Regions from separate parts of the Mesorhizobium sp. M2A.F.Ca.ET.046.03.2.1 genome, predicted to be linked through region 3. Evidence: riboswitches for the same ligand, from Rfam matches in the RefSeq annotation. Region 3 holds a riboswitch; each other region holds the start of a gene.

Region 1 (4,561 bases), 1.2 Mb from region 3:
CGCGCTCGAAGCACGCATTCTGCGCAACGATTGAGATTTATGACGCCGCTCATGAATTTCGGCCCTCTGCGCATCGCTGTTGGCCACGGTCCGAACATCCCTGCCGGCATCCGCCAGGAGCAAGCCAACCCCGTTACTTCCGCAATGGCTTTCCTGGTCGCGCGTGGGATCTTCCAACATCAAAACACAAGGGGTCCGCCAGCCAAGCTGCGGTCGTTCGGCTTCGCCTGCGCGGCGATCGTAATTGGAGACAGAGGCAGACGGGCCATTGAGCGAGAGTTGGCCGACTGCAGATGGCGGAGCGTCGATACTGTCACGATAGTCAACAGAAGTGCCGTTTGAACCTCCCCCCAGATTAGCCCTGCATCCGGTTTCCCGGAACACCCTTGGACCGGCCCCGCGTGATCGCCGATGCCTCTCCCGATGGTCGCCGATGTCGGAACGGAGGTTTCGGCGATCGCATCGGAAAGATGATAGTGATATTGGACTAGCTTAAATCCGGAGTAGTCCGAAACCGCTGGGGGTCAGCCGTCTGATCTCTGGCCGGCTCATTTGAGGGCCGGCCTGCTTCGATCGCCCGCCAACGCCCGCCTTCGGAACAGCTGGCGTGGCCGCGCCATAACAAGGCCCGACCAGACCAAGCTTACGGAGGCGCTTCGGTCGGCGGCAGGTCGATTTCTTTGGGTGAGCCGGATAGCCTCCTCAACCTACTTCGCCCGGGGTGCAGCGTCGCCGCTCACCGCCGGCAAGTGTCACCGAGTCCTACGCCGTTTGCGCTTTTTCCCGAATTGCGCGTGCCGCAGCCACCATGTTCACCAGGGCAGAGCGGACCTCCTCCCATCTGCGCGTTTTGAGGCCGCAGTCGGGATTCACCCACAGTTGGTCATCCAACAATCGATCGCGCGCAAGCATGATGAGGTTGGAAATCTCGCCCACTTCCGGGACCCGCGGCGAGTGAATGTCATAGACGCCAGGTCCGATATCGTTCGGATACTTGAAGGTTCGAAGCGTATCGAGCAGTTCCATCTGCGAGCGCGAGGCTTCAATGGAGATCACATCCGCATCCATTGCGGCGATAGCGTCCACGATGTCGCCGAACTCGGAGTAGCACATATGGGTGTGGATCTGGGTCGCATCCTCGACGGCCGTTGAAGCCAGCCGGAAGCATTCGACGGCCCAGTCGAGATAGGCCTCCCAGTCGGCCTGGCGCAGCGGCAAGCCCTCGCGCAGTGCGGCTTCGTCGATCTGGATCATCTTAGCGCCGGCCTTTTCAAGGTCGCTCACTTCATCGCGAATGGCGAGCGCGACCTGACGGCAGACGGCTGAGCGCGGAAGGTCGTCTCGGACGAAGGACCAATTGAGGATCGTCACGGGACCGGTAAGCATGCCTTTCACCGGCTTCAGCGTTAGCGACTGGGCATATCGCCACCAATGTAGTGTCATCGGATTTTGTCGCGACACATCTCCAATGATGATCGGGGGTCGCACAAAGCGCGAGCCATAGCTTTGCACCCACCCGTGTTGCGTGAAGGCGAAGCCGCAGAGCTGCTCGGCGAAATATTGCACCATGTCGTTGCGCTCGAATTCGCCGTGGACCAGCACGTCGAGTCCGATCTCTTCTTGCCAGCGAACGGCGGCTTTTATCTCTTTCTTCAGGAACGCTTCATAGTCGACGTAACTCAGCTGGCCTTTGGCATGAGCTGCCCGCGCCTTGCGAATCTCGGCTGTTTGCGGGAAGGAGCCGATCGTCGTGGTGGGGAAGGGGGGCAAGCCAAACACGTCGGCCTGAAGCTTGGAGCGGCCGGCAAATGCGCTCTTCCGGCGCGTCATGCCGACCTTGATCCTGGCGACCCGGCCTTCGACGAGCGGATCATGCACCTTGGCGGATGTCGCGCGAACGGCGGCAGCCTCAGCCGACGCCTCCAGTTCGGCGGCCACTGCGTCCCGGCCTTCGGCCAGGGCACGGGCGAGCACGACCAGCTCGTCGGTCTTTTGCGCTGCGAAGGCGAGCCACGACCTCACATCCGCATCGAGTGCCGTCTCCAAGTCCAGGTCGATCGGCACATGCAGCATCGAGCAGGACGGGGCAATCTCCACCCGCTCCAGCGGCCAACCGGCGACGATCGGCTTGATACGGTCAAATATCGCAGGCAGGTTCGCGCGCCAGACGTTGCGGCCGTCGATCAGCCCGAGCGAGAGCACAAGTTCCTTCTGCGCGAGCCGGCCGACGGCCTCCAACTGCTCTGGAGCGCGCACGAGATCCACGTGCAGTCCCGCCACGGGCAGAGAAATTGCGGTCTCGAGATTGTCTCCCAGCGATCCGAAATAGGTAGCGACCATGATCTTCAACTCGGGTGCTGCTTTCGACAGCCGGGAGTAGGCGAATTGGAGCGCATCCCGTTCGTTGGGAATCAGATCGAGCACGAGCGCCGGCTCATCGATCTGCACCCAATCGGCTCCCGCGAGCTTTAGCCTCTGCAGGAGTTCCTCGTAGACGGGCAGCAGCCGTGGCAGGAGCGCGATAGGGTTGAAACCTTCCTCAGGTGACTTCGCCAACTTGAGAAAGGTAACCGGTCCAAGCAGGACCGGGCGAGTGTGGATGCCGAGCGCCTTGGCCTCGAGGAAATGATCGACCGGTTTCGCCGACGAGAGGGCAAAGCTCTGATCGTCCCTGAGTTCCGGCACAATGTAGTGGTAGTTGGTGTCGAACCATTTGGTCATTTCCATCGCGGCAAGGCCCTGCCCATTGGCCGCAGGCTCGTCACCGGCAGGTCCACAATCCGCGGCCTGACCTTGATTGCCGCGCGCCATGGCGAAATAGATATCGAGTGGGACCTCGCCGTCAGTCCAGGCGTATCGTGCCGGAACGGCGCCGACCATGGCGACTGTGTCGAGCACGTGGTCATAAAGCGAGAAATCGTTGGACGGGATTTTCGACACGCCGCGATCGTGCTGCTCCCTCCAGCTAGCGGCACGCAGCGTCTTCGCCGTCGCGAGCAGATCGGCAGCGCGAGATTTTCCGGACCAGTAGTTTTCAAGCGCGAATTTCAGTTCCCGCCGTCGACCGATACGCGGCACGCCGAGCGTTGCTACAGGAATTCGTTGAGAGACAGTCATGCCATACCCCGATGGTTGGGGCGGGGGACAAGGAACCCGCGAATAGGCGGCACGAAGCCGAGCTACCGCGACCACCAGACACCCCGCCCGTGGACGTTGTTCGTCGTGGCAGGTCTCCTGGCTCGCGGGTCAAAGCCTCCGCCCGTCTTCCCGAGGCCGTTCGCCTCAGTGACATCAATGGGCTTGGCTCGCCGCTAACAGTTGCGGGGGCAGCGCCGGCATCGCACCGGCTTCCCTCTTAGCTCCGCTACGGCAGTGCCGCGCGAAGAACCATGACATGCGTACAATCACAGCCGCTTCGATCCTTGTCAATACCATATAACGAGATGTTTATGTGATTATGCGAGTAACACCTTGCGCTGATCGGTCTCTTTCGCCCAAAGCCGCTTACGAGGGTCGGGTCGGTCGAAAGGCATTCAGCGCCGCCCCGTCGCGCTCGAACTGCGCTCCACCGAAGTGCTTCAGGGTGTTTGCCGACTGGCCGGCCGTCGACGCAAGTGCCCGTTCGCCTTCCACAAACATGGGGGTCATCGGGTGCACTCACTTTTGGCCCGAAATCGAATTCGTCATGTCCGGACAACCAGACGAATGAAAGCGCGATGGCTTCCGTTTGATCGGCGCTCGTTGGAGGCGGCGCCCCTATTGTTGGAACGGCGTGATCATCAGGTGGTGCCTTCTCGGGTCGGCCGCGTCGCAGTGCTCTTGCACAGAGAACGCATCGTCGTGCCAACTGGGAAAATCGTTAGGAACGATGCAATCGCTCTGAAAGCATTGTGTGACATTGCGGACATCGTCGACGATCCGACAACGGGCGCACCCAATCACCGGATCAATTCCGGTGCGATCGCTGGAACGTGCAGAACCAAAGCAGTGAAGCTCACAATGAACTTGCTTGCCCTACATGGGTGCACTTCGACTAAGTTGTCACGCTTATCACTTCTTTTCTGGATGCGGGCCGGCTGTTCCTCCCGATCATTGCCCAGGTTGACGGCCGGCATGCGGAACGTAGAGGAGCGTTCGGTCTTCGTGTAGGGGTGCGTTCGGCTTATTGGTTCGCTATGATTTGGCCCAGATCGGCAAGGCACTCGACCACGTAGTCCGGTCTGAATGGAAACCGCTCTATGTCTGCCAGCTTGGTCACACCAGTAAGCACAAGGGCTGTTCTCAGGCCCGATTCCAGCCCCGCGAGCACGTCGGTATCCATGCGGTCCCCGACCATGATGGTATCGACAGCTCGAACTCCCAGCCGGTCGAGCGCGTCGCGCATCATGAACGGGTTCGGCTTCCCGACGAAATAGGGCTGACGGCCGGTGGCCTTCTCGATTAGTGCCGCGACAGCCCCGCACGCCGGATGGGAGCCCCGCTCGGTCGGGCCAGTGGCATCCGGGTTGGTGGCGAGAAAGCGCGCGCCCTTCGCCACAAGCTCAGCGCCAGTTGCGATCTG
Region 2 (4,561 bases), 2.5 Mb from region 3:
TCTCAGTACTCCTGAATTTCCTGATCCGACCGAGGCGACGGGCAAACCCGTCGCCGTTCGAAGTCGGCTGTTAGTTGTTACCGAAAAGGTTGCGGTCGGCGCCCGTGGTGACAGGCTTCTGTTCAGCCGGTTCGGACTTGCGGACCGAGGCTGTGTAAGAAGAGTCGACCGTGGCGGCCGGCGGGTTGGCAGCCTGCGCGTTGTAATTGTCGCTACCGGCAAAGGCGCTGCCGGAAATTGCCAGAAGGGCGGCGGCAGTGAGAACAATCTTTTTCATTTTTGCTACTCCAGTATTTTTATTCAGTCCGTCTAGCGGCGTGTCTTGGGAATGAAATCGCGTCGTTCGGACAGCGCTCATTTGGGTGAGCCGACTGCGGGATTCCAATCACGAAGTTTTTTCGTCTGGACCATGAATCCGCCTCTTGAAGTTTTCATAAGCATGCCTACAACCATTTTTTTGCTAAGTTCAATCAATGACTTATGTGATTTATGCTGCTGGCTCACCAAGTGTGTCGGAGCGCCAACGTTCACAGCGTTCTGCACGCACCGTCAACAGAAACGAACCGTTCGGTTCGATTTTAGAATCTGCTAATAGTCACTTTTTGATACTGTTAACCATCAACGACGCTCCCGAACCTCGTCCGGGAGCACCCCTGGAAGCCGGTGGCATGGCGAGAAGGACGAGAATCGGCAACGTGAACACGCCGCCCATTGTCGCGCCGTATGGATGCGATGTCGTTTTCATGCCGACGGGAAACCGGCCGTCGTGGTTAGATCAGGCCATCTCAGGTGCCGCTTCGTCGCGACGAGGCGGAGAATTGGGAAGCCGGTCGAAATCCGGCGCTGCCCCCGCAACGGTGGTGGAGTGAGGTCGCAACGGGAGACCACTGGGCCATGGGCCTGGGAAGGTGTTGCGACCGCCCGCGAGGGCAACTCCAAAGCCCGGAAACCAGCCAGAGACATTTTGAACTCGACTGATCGCGGTGGGCGGTCAAGAGGCGGACGGCGCGTGCCCGGCCCTGCCGGTGGCGGTCGTTCTTCTCCATCACCACCAGTTCAGTCCTTGATGCGAGGACAGGACATGGATGCGCGCAACGACATGCTGAGGCTCCTGCAGAGCCGCAAGCAGGGCTACTCGCTTGAGCAGCCCTTCTACACCGATCCCGACTATTTCAAGCTCGATATGGAGCTGATCTGGCATCGTGACTGGTTGTTCATCGGCCATGATTGCGAGCTGCCGAAACCAGGCAGCTACATCACCGTTCAGATCGGCGATTATCCGGTGGTGCTGGTCCGCGACCAGAAGGGAAGGATCAACGCTTTCCACAACTCCTGCCGGCATCGCGGCAGCCGCCTGTGCAACACCGACAAGGGCACCGCCGCCAAGCTGGTCTGTCCCTACCATCAGTGGACTTACGAGCTCGACGGGCGGCTGCTGTTCGCGCGCCAGATGGCGGACGGCTTCGACAAGAGCCAGTTCGGACTGAAGCCCGTGGCCTGCGAGAGCGTCGGCGGCTACATCTTCATTTGCCTGGCAAAAGAGCCGGCCGACTTCGCGCCGATGCGCGCCATGATCGAACCCTATGTCCTGCCGCACCGGCTGAGCGAGGCGAAGGTCGCGTTCGAATCGACGATCGTCGAAAAGGGCAACTGGAAGCTCGTCTGGGAAAACAACCGCGAGTGCTATCATTGCGCCGGCAACCATCCGGAACTGTGCAAGACTTTTCCGGAAGCGCCGACGGTGACAGGTGTGCAAGGCGCCGACAGCGATCCGGAAATGCTTGCGCACTGGGCGAAATGCGAGGCGGCGGGTCTGCCGAGCCGGTTCCGGATCGATCCGGCCGGGCAATACCGCGCAACGCGCGCGCCGCTGCTGCGCGACGCCGTCAGCTACACGATGAGCGGCAGACGCGCCGTGACGAAAAACCTGTCCGCCAGCGTCGCCGCCTACCGCATCGGCACGTTGATGCACTACCATTACCCGACCACGTGGAACCACATCCTCATCGATCACGCCGTCACCTTCCGTGTGCTGCCGATCAGCGCCACCGAGACCGCGGTGACGACGAAATGGCTGGTCCACAAGGACGCGGTGGAAGGCGTCGACTACGATCTGGCAGAACTCACCCATGTCTGGACCGAGACCAACGATCAGGACCGCCGCATCGTCGAGGAAAACGCGCTCGGCATCCTGTCGCCGGCTTACGAGCCTGGTCCCTATTCCGAGTTGCATGAGGGCGGTGTCATCCAGTTCGTCGAGTGGTACGCCTCCTTCATCGGTCCGCGCCTTGCCGAAGGCGGTCGCCCGGCGTTGCGCAGCGTCGCCTGAAGGCTAAGGAGATGAACGCGATGACGGATCTCGGCCTCTATCGCCATCTCGACGAGATGGCGCCCTGGAACGACAGGCTGCAGGTGCTGGAAGTGATCGGCGTCAGCGACGAGGCGCCGCAGGTGAAGACGTTCACCTTCCGCTCCGACAATCAGACCTGGTTCCGCTACAAACCCGGGCAGTTCGTGACGCTGGAATTGCCGACGGCCGACGGGCCGCTGATGCGGACCTACACGCTGTCGTCCTCGCCGTCGCGGCCGTTCTCGATCGCGGTGACGGTGAAAGCGCAAGCCGACAGCGTCGGCACGCGCTGGATGTTCGACAATCTGAAGCCCGGCGTCCATGTGAAGGCCTACGGGCCGACCGGCGATTTCTCGCTGCACAGCCATCCAGCGGCCAAATATCTGTTCATTTCGGCCGGTTCCGGCGTCACGCCGATGATGTCGATGCTGCGCTGGCTGAACGACTGCGCGCCCTGGACCGATGTCGGTTTCGTCAATTGCGCGCGGCGGCCGGAAGAGATCATCTTCCGCAAGGAGCTCGAACTGCTCGGCAGCCGCATGCCCGGCCTGTCGCTCGGCTTCATGATCGAGGAGCGGTCGAGCCGCGAGGGCTGGTTCGGCCATATGGGCCGCATCGACGCGATCCGGCTGCCGCTTCTGGCACCCGATTTCCGCGAGCGGGAAATCTTCTGCTGCGGGCCGGACCCCTTCATGCGCGCCGTGCGCCAGATGCTGGAGGCCGCCGGCTTCGACATGAGCCGCTACCATCAGGAGAGCTTCGCGGCGCCGGCCGTGGAAGAAGTCCCGGCGCCGTTCGCGATGCCGGCCGGCGACGAAGCCAAGCCGCTCGCCGAGGCGGTGACGCCGGTCCGCTTTTCGCTTTCAAACGTCGATGCGGAATGCGTCCCCGGACAGACCGTGCTGCAGACGGCGCGCGCTTCGGGCGTCAGGATCCCGGCGGCCTGCGAGTTCGGTCTCTGCGGCACCTGCAAGGTGAAAAAGGTCTCCGGCGAGGTTTCGATGAGCCACAATGGCGGCATTCTCGATCACGAGATCGATGACGGCTATATCCTGGCCTGCTGTTCGAGGCCGTTGTCGGCGCTGGACATCGAGGCCTGAAGGCTTGTCGGTCGAGGCAAGGGCCGTTGCGGGAACACCCTCGCCGGCCGCTGTCCTGCCGAACAGAAGTTCAGTGCCCGGAGGCGTCTCGTGGCGAAGGCTCGCCGAGCAATCGGCGCGCCGGATCAGGATGATTTTCCGTTGAATCGCCATCCTGATCCAGCTCTTTGTTGGAGCATGATCTCTTCCGAAAACCGGTTCCCACTTTCCGGGATCATGCTCTTTGTTGAAGCATGATCCCTCCCGAAAACCGGCACCCACTTTTCGGGATCATGATCTAAACCCCGTAGCGCTCGGTGCGGATGATCCCCGCCGGAACGCCGGCGCCGATCAAGGCGTCGGCGGCGGCCGAGACGAACGCATTCGAGCCGCAGACATAGGCGAGCCTTGGCGTCTTGGGCAGGCGCTCGACGGCCTGCGCCATCATGCGGGCGTCGACGCGCCGGGAATAATCGGAGGGCCGCCTCGCCGGTTCGCGGGTCAGCGTCAAAACCAGGTCGAATCCGTCGCGACGGTCGTCGAGGCCGATCAGCTCGTCGCGGAAGATTACCTCGTCCCAGACCCGCGCCGAAAACACCAGCGCGACGGGCACCGCCGTGTTGCGCAGCGTGCGATGACGCACCATCGCCATCAGCGGCACAACGCCCGAGCCGCCGCCGACCAGAAGGATCGGCCCGCCGTCGCTCTCCTCCCAGATGAAATGGCCGCCCAGCGGCCCGCGCAGCTCGATCTCGTCGCCGACGGCGGCCACGTCGTGAAAGAAGGGCGAGACCTCGCCGTCGTCCAGCCGCTCGATCGCCAGCTCGACGCCGCCGCCTGCTTCTGGCGCCGAGGCGATGGAATAGGAGCGGCGCGCCTGGTAGCCGTCCGGGGCCGTCAGCCTGATGTCGACATGCTGTCCGGCAAGGTGAGCGAAAGGCCGCGACGGCTGGAACCAGAAGCTGGTGACGCGCGGCGTGCGCTTTTCGATGCGGGTGATCGTGGCTGCCTGCCAGGGCGATTGCGGCGACGGCTCGGCGCTCATCGATTGCTGCTCACGCGTCGCCCCTCACCGGTCGCTGGAATAGCGCTGCTCGCGCCAGGGGTCGCCATACATGTGATAGCCGCGAAG
Region 3 (4,561 bases):
ACGGGTACTAGTCAGTCTAGTACTGTCTCGATGGCTATCATACGGGAACGGTACCGTCTAGTACTGATAGAGGGGCGCTATGAAAATTGCTGTTGAGACCAGATCGGCCCGTAAGGATCGTGAGATCATCGAGGCGGCGACCGCCGCCTTCATCGCCAAGGGCTACGATGGGACCAGCATGGAGGAGATCGCCACCAGGGCGAGCGCTTCGAAGCAGACTGTCTACAAGCATTTCACGGACAAGGAGACGCTTTTCACCGAAGTCGTGGAGTCCACCGCTTCTCAGGTCAACGACGTTGTCGAGTCCGTGACGATGCTGCTTTCCGAGGCAAAATTCCTGGAGGGCGGCCTGCAGCAGCTTGCCCGGCGATTGACCACGACGCTGATGAACGACGAGTTGCTGAAGCTCCGGCGTCTGATTATCGCCAATGCCGATCGGATGCCGCAGCTTGGCCGTAGCTGGTACGACAAAGGCTTTGAGCGCATGCTTGCCTCGGTGGCGGAGTGCTTTGAAAAGCTCACCAGCCGAGGCTTGTTGCAGACCGGCGATCCCCGTTTGGCGGCCAGCCATTTCTTTGGCATGCTGCTTTGGATTCCGATGAACGAAGCGATGTTCACCGGAAGCAACCCGCGCTCGAAAGCCGACCTTGAGCGCCACGCCGATGCCTCGGTCGAAGCGTTCCTTGCCGCCTATGGGGCACGCTCGAAATAGTCGCGCCGCCTGGCACGATCTGCGCGGCGCAACGAGCCGCGTTACGTCGCCTGGTGTCGTAGGAGGTCGGCCGGCCTCAGTCAGTTGAGCAGCGCCTGAGAGTCCAACGCGATCGGCTAGGCGACGGCTGAATCGTTCTAGACGGTGCCGGCCCGCGGCGAGGGCAGACGGAAGATCGCCCAACTTGCGGCGGCGAGCGCCGCCATCGTGACCAGCAGCACCGCCAGGCTCGGCAGGTGGAACACCATGTCCCGCCATCTGGGCTCGATCACCGCGCCGGTGCTGAAGGCCTCACCGCTGAACTGGCACAGGATCCAGGACGCGCCGCTGCGCACCATGTCGGCGTCGATGTCGGAAATCAGCACTTTCGCCTGGCGCTCGGCTGCGGGCATCGTCGCCATATAGGTGAGCAGCGCCTTGGCGGTGGCGAGATAGGCGTGGCTGCATTCGTTGAACGGGCTCTCCTCGTCGCCGAGGCTTCCCGGCATCAAGCCCCAGAGGCAGTAGGTGTATTGCAGATTGCCGTGATTGTAGAGCCGCCGGAAGGTCGGGTCGGTCACGGTCTGGCGTTGGGCAAAATCCAGGATGTCGCCACGATAGCGCGCGATCACAGCCATCTGGCCGTGGGTTAGGCTGGGGATCTGGATGCCTGGGGGAGGCGGAGCGGAGGAGCCACTATGCGCCTGCGCCGAGGCTGCCGCCAGCAGGGCGAGCAGCACTGCAACCGAGCAATTCCAGGAAAATTGTGCCGCGGTTTTCCGTCCGGAATTGCGAGAAAACAGAAGACCAAAGCGGCTCAGCCCTCGTGTCGACCGTTGAGCCGCTTTGGCCGCCAGGGCACGGAACCGTGGCGGCCAACGCATGGGAGTTCAAGCGTAGCGGCGGGCGGGGCCGCGCTGGTCGCGCACGGCGACCACGCGCTCGGCAACCGCGCCGAAGCCGAGCCCGACGACGGTCCACAGCACCAGCTGGATGCCGAGCGAGGCGACGCGGAACTGCCACAGCACCGTCGCCGAGAAGTTCTCCGGCACTTCGTTGATGTCGGGCAGCGCCGCCTTCACCAGCGCGAAGACGACGAGGAAGGCGAGCCCAGCGACGATCGAGGCATTCCAGGCGCCGAGCTTGCTCCATAGCCGCTGCGCCAGGCCCACCGCCGCCACCATCGCGGCGATCGAGATGACGATCATGATGAAGAACAGTTCGGTGCGGTAGGCGATGGTTTCGGGATTGCCGACCGCGGGCGGGTTGGCCGGGTATTTGAGGCTCGGAACCACGATCACGGCAAGGAAGCCGAGCAGCGCCAGCAGCGCCGAGGTGCTGCGCGGGCCGAGCGAGCCCAGCCGGCCATAGGCATAGGCGAAGACCAGCGAGAACAGCCCGCCAAGCGCCGCGCCATAGACCAGCACGCCGGTCGCCAGACCGATGCCTGCCTGCGTGACGCGGCTGACCATCTCGGGCTCCGGCGCCTCGCCGGCGGCCTGCGCCTGCTGTTCCTCGAAGGCGATCGCCTTGTCGACCTGCGGCTCGCCATAGACGCGGGCGAAGGCGAACGCCAGAATCCCCGCCACTAGCCCGACAAGCATGCCGCGCAGCAAAAGTTTTCCGACCATGTCAGAGTCCCTTCAAGCAATTTCCCGGAAAAATTGAGCGTTTTCCGCCCGGAATTGCATTAGGCCAAATCTCAGAACGGCATCAGCGATGCCGAAGCCGCTCCAGAGCAATTCCAGGAAAAGTGTGCAACGGTTTTCCGTCCGGGATTGCGCGTCAGACCAAAACCTAGGACGGTTCAGCCTTCGCTGAACCGATCCTAATGGCAGGGGAAGCCGAGCAGGTGGCGGCCGTCATGCACGAATTCATGCACCATCGTGCCGCGGATCAGCGAGGTCGCGCCTTCTTCCGCGCCGACGAAATAGATCATCAGCATCAGCATCAGGCCGGCGAAGATTGCCCAGGGCAGAAGCTCGCGGACGGGAATCGCAACCGGGCCGTAGGTCGGGGCGAAAGTGGTGTCGGACATTTGACCTCCTGTGGGATGCTGCGTCCCGTTGATCCAACTGTGCTGCGGGATAAGGCCTGACTTTCGGCTGGTGCCGATCACAGTGGCGCGACCGTGCCGGACTCGCACCGGCTTCCAATCCCGTATAGCGCTAAAACACTTGTCAGCACTTCGTTCGCCTGTCAACGACATGTAATGGCCAACGCGGCTTCGCCTGGCCGAAATTTCACTGGACCACGGAGTTTTGGGATGTTCGCCCGCCTGACGATGATCGCAAGCGGCGCGACGCAGGCCGCGCGCAAGGGCCGCTTTCCATCGGACGAGGCGCCGGAGCCGAGCGCCTTCGACCGCGCCGGCGCGATCGCTTCGTCGCTGCGCCGGGCCGACCGCGTCTGGACAAGTCCGGCGCTCGCCGCGCGCAGGACGGCCGAGGCGCTTGGCCTTGACGCGACCGTCGAGCCGCTGCTTGCCGAGCAGGATTTCGCGCGCTGGGCCGGCAAAAGCTTCGAGGAGGTGCAGGCCGAGGACCCGGCAGGCATGGCGGCCTGGTTTGCCGATCCGGACGCCGCACCCCATGGCGGCGAATCGCTTGCCGCCGTCGCCCGGCGGGGTGCCGCGCTGATGGAGCGGCTGGCCGGCGAGGGGGGCGGCCACACCGTCGCGCTCACCCATGCCGTGCCGATCCGCGCCGCCATCGTGCATGTGCTGGGCGCGCCGCTCTCCTCGGTCTGGAAGATCGACATCGAGCCGCTGTCGCTCACCGAGTTCCGCAACGACGGCCGCCGCTGGGTGCTGCACGCGAGCGGGGTCGCCGGCGCGAGATAGCGCCGGAAACAGCTTTTCTGCTAATGGGCCGCGGTGCAGACGAATCCTGCTGTTTCAGCAACCGCTAACGGAACGGAAACGCCTTGCTGCTATGGTGCTGCCCAGTGGCGAGGAGAGCCTTGCCTTAGGAGCCGCCGGATATGGCCAATTATCCCGAGACCGAGCGCCGTCTTCATGCGCGCGAATTCGTGCTCAAGGAAGCCACGATCATTGCCGGTGCCGTCAGGATCGGCTGCTCGGTCAGGAATCAGCACGAGCAGGGCGCGGAGTTGCGCGTCGCCGCCGATACGGAGATCCCGGAACGCTTCCTGCTCGAGGTCCCAGCCGACGATATGACCTATCGCGCCTTGGTGCGGTGGCGGCGCAACGACCGCATCGGCGTGGCGCTCTACAGCAACGCGCCGAAGGACTGACGCGGTTCTCAGCAATTCGCGACTTGATCCTGTCCGGACGGCATGCAACCCGGCACATCGGGAACGCAACCGTGGCGCGTGCGTTCATGGGGGCCGATCAATTGGGATTCGTGCATGAGCAGGACAGCCGTTTGGGTGGCGCTGATCGCTATCATTCTCGTGGCCCTCTATTTGTTGCAGCACAATGGCATGATCAGATTCTAAAGCACGGCGGCGCTCTGCGCCGTTCGCCGGGTCAGCAGCAGCTGTTCTCTCCGCAGCACGGCTTGCCAGCGGCCGCCTGTTCCTTCAGCCAGCGGTCACGCGGCTTGCAGCTCGCTGGCCGTGGCGAAAGCACGACCTCGATAGCGCCGCCAACGACGCTTGGCTGGGCTGCGCGGTGCAGCTCCATCGGGCGGATCCCGTCGCTGACCTCGAAGGTCAGCTTCGCCGACTGGTCGAGAGCCACGTGATCCGAGACCTTGCGGATGATCGCCGCGAACTTGCCGGCCGGCATATGGACCGGCCCGCCTTCGTCCACGTCCCATAGCTGGACGAAGATCTCCGACCATGATTCCGGATTGGCCTCGCAATCCAGCGCCGAGAACTGGCCCGCCTTCACCTCGGTGACATGAT
Region 4 (4,561 bases), 640 kb from region 3:
GCGTTTTGCCGTCGGCAAGGCGCGGCGCACCGCGAAGCCGCCGATGTCCTTGGCGTTCGGGATGACCATCAGCTCGATCTGGTCGCAGGCGAAGGCATCGCCGGGCTCAGGGTCGTTTCCGGGAAAAAAGCTCATGATTATCCCTTAGGCGAAGCGCAACGCCGACCTGGCCTTCGCCTTGGCGGCCTCTTCCTCGCGATTGCGCGGTTCCTGGCTGGTTTCGAGCGAATCGATCAGTTCGCGCGCGGCGGCGGCGATCGCTTCCACGGCGTGATAGAAAGCATGCTCGTTGCGCTTGGACGGTTTCGTCGAGCCGCTCAGCTTACGCACGAATTGCAGCGCTGCATCATGCACCTCGTCATTGGTCGCCGGCGGCTCGAAATTGGCCAAGGTCTTGATGTTGCGGCACATGGCTTGAACTCCTTACCTGCTTGCTCTGCCCACCCAAACTATTCCGCATCGAGCGGCTCCGTTCCCACCGGCTTGCCGTCGCGCGACAGCCTGATCTTCTCAACCTTGTCCTCAGCCGCCTTGAGCAGTCGGTCGCAATGCGCCTTCAGCGCCTCGCCGCGCTCATAGATCTTGATCGACTGGTCGAGCGGGACGTCGCCGCGCTCCAGATCGTCGACGATCTTCTCCAGCGCGTCGAGCGCCTGTTCGAAGCTCATCGCCTTGACGTCCTCATTGCCTTCCACTGCCATACCCTATCCCTTCATCAGCCGCCCGACATGGGCGGCGACTGAAAATGCCAGTCCCTGCAGATCGTAGCCGCCTTCCAGCAGGCTGACGAGCCTGTTGGAGCTGTGGCGGCCGGCGCGTTCCATCAACTGGCCGGTCGCCCAGTCGAAATCGTCCTCGGTCAGATTGATCTCGGCCAGCGGATCGCGGTGATGCGCGTCGAAGCCGGCAGAAATGATGATCAGGTCCGGCGCGAACGCATCGATCGACGGCAGCACGCGCGACAGGAAGGCGTCGCGGAACATGTCGCTGCCGGTCCGCGGCGCGAGCGGCGCGTTGACGATGTTGCCGGCGCCGGTCTCGCTCTTCGCCCCGGTGCCCGGGTAAAGCGGCATCTGGTGGGTCGAGCAGTAGAGCACCGACGGGTCGTCCCAAAAGATGTCCTGCGTGCCGTTGCCATGATGGACGTCCCAATCGACGATGGCGACGCGCTCGGCCTGATGCTTCTTCTGCGCATAGCGGGCGGCGATGGCCGCCGTGTTGAACAGGCAGAAACCCATCGCCGTAGCCTTTTCGGCATGATGTCCCGGCGGGCGGGCGGCGACGAAGACATTTGAGGCGCGGCCCTCGAAGACGTCGTCGACCGCCGCGTTGGCCGCGCCGATCGCCGTCACCGCGGCCTGCCAGCTTTTCGGGCTGGCGCTGGTGTCGGCATCGATCGAGACGATGCCGGTCCGGGGGATCGCCGCACGCACGCGCTCGACGAAAGTCTCGGGGTGCGCATAGACGATGGTTTTCTCATCGCCTTCCGGCGCCTTGACGCGGTCGAGCGCCGAAAACGCCTCGTCGTCCAGCACGCGCTCGATGGCGCGCAGGCGGTCAGGCCGCTCGGGGTGGCCGGGCGGCGTGAGGTGTTCGAGGAAGATTGGGTGCGTGTAGAGACGGGTGGCCATGGCGCCTAATCTAGGCACCCGCGGCCGTAATGACCATGTTTGAAAAGCCGAATGGCTGGGGAAATTGCGCCAGCCCATGTCGTCCGCGCCATTGGCGGGTGCCGAACTTCGCGGTAAGGTCGTCCCGCTGCCTGGTGCCCGCGACGCGGGAGAATCGGGAACACGGTTTTATTCCGTGGCGTGCCCAACGCTGTGAGGGGGACCGCGCCGGCAAATGCCACTGTCGATGACGGGAAGGCGCCGGAGCGGGACGATCCCGAGCCAGAAGACCGGCCCGGCAGACATGGTTTTCCGCTTGGTCAGGCGGGGGACTGCTTGTCGCAAGGGGAAAAGCGATGACGGCAGCAGCGATCGCCGCGTGTGGCGACGACTTTGACCAATTGGCGCGCGACGCGGTGTACCGGGCGATGTTCACCAGGCGCGACGTGCGCAGCCATTTTGTCCCCGACAATCTGGATGACTGTGTGCTGGCGCGGCTTCTCACCGCCGCGCACCATGCGCCGTCTGTTGGCTACATGCAGCCGTGGAATTTCATCGTCATCCGTGATGCCGAGCGGCGCAGACAGGTGCGCGACCTGTTCCTCGCCGCGCGCGAGCAGGAACTGCCGGCGATCGAGGCGGAACGGCAGGCGCTCTACCGGAAGCTGAAACTCGAAGGCATCTGCGAAAGCGCGCTCAATCTCTGCATCACCTGCGACCGGCAGCGGTCGAAGGACTCACCGCTCGGGCGCTGGCACAATCCGGAGATGGATCTCTACAGCACCGTCTGCGCGGTGCAGAATTTCTGGCTGGCGGCACGCGCCGAGGGCGTCGGCGTCGGCTGGGTGAGCATCATCGAGACGGAGGCGCTGAAGAAGCTTCTGTCGATCCCCGAGCATGTCACGCCGATCGCCTATCTCTGCGTCGGCCGCGTCTCGGCATTCGCGCCGAAGCCGGACCTCGAAGCGCATGGCTGGGGCAAGCGCCTGCCGCTGCCCGAGTTGGTGATGAGCGAGACGTTTCGCGGCGCCGGCGAGGCGCCGCTCAAATCGGCGATTGCAAGGCTAGGTCGCCAGCAGTGATCAAGCGGCCCGGGGCGTATCCCAGCGCGAGCCGCCGAAGGAGCCCAGCGCCTTGTCGCGCAGCTCCCTGAATTTGGACGACGCCTCGGCGAGGCGGTTGTCCCATTCTGGATTGGGCACTTGGCCTTCGATGGTCTCGAAATACACCTGCATCAGCGAGGCGATGGCGAAGGGCTCGATGAAGGCCGCCTTGAAGGCCCAGGCAAAGACGATGGCCAGCACGAAGGCCCAGCCGGCAAGCTGTCCGGGCATGACCCAGAGGATCGCGGCGGCAGGCGCCAGCATCAACAGGAAAATCACGAAAGAAACGCCCCACATGATCGCAGCCAGCCAGACGGCGTTCTTGACCATGTGCTTGCCGTTCTGGGCGTACAGCACGACGCCTTGCCGGGCCGTCTCGAAGGGCGAGTTCGAATTGATGCGGATGTTGTAGCCGAGTATGATTTCGTCGACATAGGTCAGAGACAGGCGGATCACCGTGTTGATGAAGCTGACTAGGCCGCTCAGGCCCGGAATGGGCAGGAAGGCGGCAACGCCGCCGATCAGGCCGGTGATGGCGCGGATGGCGCCCTTGACCAGCTGGTCCACGACGAAAAGGATGTTGGCCTCGGCGAAACGCTGGCTGACCACTTCCTTGGCATAGGCGATCTGGCCCTGGCCGTCGGGCACGTCATGGCCGTCGATCAGATGTACCATGACGGCGATATGGCCGGCTTTCAGCACATAAAGGATGTATTCGCGGATCCAGTAGACGGCGATCGACACAATGCCGAAGCCGACCACGCCACCCCACAGCGCAAAGGACATCGGTCCATCCGGATCGGTCGAGATATGACCGACACCGTAGCCGACGCTGGCGCCCGTGCCGGTCGCCATGATGTAGGCGACTGTGATGCCGAAATAGACGATCATGCGAAAGACGATGAACGGCCATGTCCGCATCATGATGGACACAGACCGGCCAATGCTGAAGTCCCACATGGCCCCGACTCTCCACGCCCCAAGAGATGGCGCAGGAGGATGCGCTCGCCCCATAGATTGTCAATCGCGGCAGGGTTGCACCGGCCCGAAACCGGTGCACAACGCGGTGGCTTGGTTACCCAAGCGTGCCTCAGGGCTTTTGGCGTAAGCCTTCGAGCAGTTGCTTGAAGGCGGCGATCGCCTTCTTCGAGGTGGCTTCCGGATCATTCGAATTGGCGATGCGCTGCGCGGCCTGGCTGCTGGCACCATTGATCAGCCGCGAGGTTGTCTCAGGGTCGACATCGGTGACGACCACGCCCTCTTCCTGCAGCTTCGTCAGGTGGTCGGTCATCGAGGCGATGCAAGCGCTGGCATTCGGCCACTGCGCCGGGTCACCGAGCACCGCCGGGCCGTCGCGGAACATGATGCGCTGGATTTCCGGCTCCAGCGCCATCTCGATATAGGTGGTGCACTCGTCGACGAAATGCTGCCAGCGCGTCGGCGCCCTCGAGGCCACCTCGTTGACGCGCAAGGCCATTTCGCGGTCGATCTCGGCGATCACGGCCTGCAGCAGCCCCTTCTTGTCGCCGAAATGATGGTAGAGCGCGCCGCGCGTGAGGCCGGCCGACGCGGTGAAATTGTCCATCGAGGACTCGGCATAGCCGACCGTGCCGAAGGCGTGGCGGGCGGCCGCGATCAGCTTGGCGCGCGTCTCGGCGATCATCTCCTTGCGCGGTCTGTGCATGGCTCTGGCCCTATTCACATACGCTTCGTATGCCAATTTACATACGCGGCGTATGAACTATCTCACATTCATACGCAACGTATGTAATTGTGGTATGCACCCTTGTCGAGGAGCAGGATCATGCGAAACCCCTATGCGGACATCTTTCGGGCTCCTGGCACGAA

Evidence for each region. Region 3 has a riboswitch for cobalamin ahead of EJ072_RS00305 (CbtB domain-containing protein). Riboswitches for the same ligand answer to the same signal wherever they lie in the genome.
Region 1: linked by a shared signal. The riboswitch ahead of metE (5-methyltetrahydropteroyltriglutamate--homocysteine S-methyltransferase) and the one ahead of EJ072_RS00305 (CbtB domain-containing protein) in region 3 are both predicted to bind cobalamin.
Region 2: linked by a shared signal. The riboswitch ahead of EJ072_RS12235 (aromatic ring-hydroxylating dioxygenase subunit alpha) and the one ahead of EJ072_RS00305 (CbtB domain-containing protein) in region 3 are both predicted to bind cobalamin.
Region 4: linked by a shared signal. The riboswitch ahead of bluB (5,6-dimethylbenzimidazole synthase) and the one ahead of EJ072_RS00305 (CbtB domain-containing protein) in region 3 are both predicted to bind cobalamin.

The regions. Positions count from the first base shown of each region.
Region 1 is NZ_CP034449.1:1,296,406-1,300,966, reverse strand. Features, by position in the region: gene EJ072_RS06255 (DUF982 domain-containing protein) at 1-34, shown strand, start outside; gene metE (5-methyltetrahydropteroyltriglutamate--homocysteine S-methyltransferase) at 763-3,117, opposite strand; cobalamin riboswitch at 3,207-3,407, opposite strand; gene EJ072_RS06245 (HAD-IIA family hydrolase) at 4,163-4,561, opposite strand, start outside.
Region 2 is NZ_CP034449.1:2,583,830-2,588,390, forward strand. Features, by position in the region: gene EJ072_RS12225 (DUF680 domain-containing protein) at 1-1, opposite strand, end outside; gene EJ072_RS12230 (DUF680 domain-containing protein) at 71-277, opposite strand; cobalamin riboswitch at 771-973, shown strand; gene EJ072_RS12235 (aromatic ring-hydroxylating dioxygenase subunit alpha) at 1,082-2,329, shown strand; gene EJ072_RS12240 (hybrid-cluster NAD(P)-dependent oxidoreductase) at 2,350-3,450, shown strand; gene EJ072_RS35940 (hypothetical protein) at 3,541-3,687, shown strand; gene EJ072_RS12245 (ferredoxin reductase) at 3,728-4,474, opposite strand; gene EJ072_RS12250 (sulfite oxidase-like oxidoreductase) at 4,499-4,561, opposite strand, start outside.
Region 3 is NZ_CP034449.1:46,469-51,029, reverse strand. Features, by position in the region: gene EJ072_RS00320 (TetR/AcrR family transcriptional regulator) at 80-712, shown strand; gene EJ072_RS00315 (hypothetical protein) at 850-1,431, opposite strand; gene EJ072_RS00310 (CbtA family protein) at 1,582-2,322, opposite strand; gene EJ072_RS00305 (CbtB domain-containing protein) at 2,520-2,729, opposite strand; adenosylcobalamin (AdoCbl) riboswitch at 2,728-2,872, opposite strand; gene EJ072_RS00300 (histidine phosphatase family protein) at 2,958-3,533, shown strand; gene EJ072_RS00295 (PilZ domain-containing protein) at 3,674-3,946, shown strand; gene EJ072_RS00290 (DUF6428 family protein) at 4,182-4,561, opposite strand, start outside.
Region 4 is NZ_CP034449.1:685,920-690,480, forward strand. Features, by position in the region: gene EJ072_RS03395 (pirin family protein) at 1-135, opposite strand, end outside; gene EJ072_RS03400 (DUF2277 family protein) at 145-411, opposite strand; gene EJ072_RS03405 (exodeoxyribonuclease VII small subunit) at 450-701, opposite strand; gene EJ072_RS03410 (histone deacetylase family protein) at 705-1,631, opposite strand; cobalamin riboswitch at 1,747-1,924, shown strand; gene bluB (5,6-dimethylbenzimidazole synthase) at 1,967-2,692, shown strand; gene EJ072_RS03420 (hypothetical protein) at 2,693-3,673, opposite strand; gene EJ072_RS03425 (TetR/AcrR family transcriptional regulator) at 3,804-4,397, opposite strand; gene EJ072_RS03430 (MFS transporter) at 4,518-4,561, shown strand, end outside.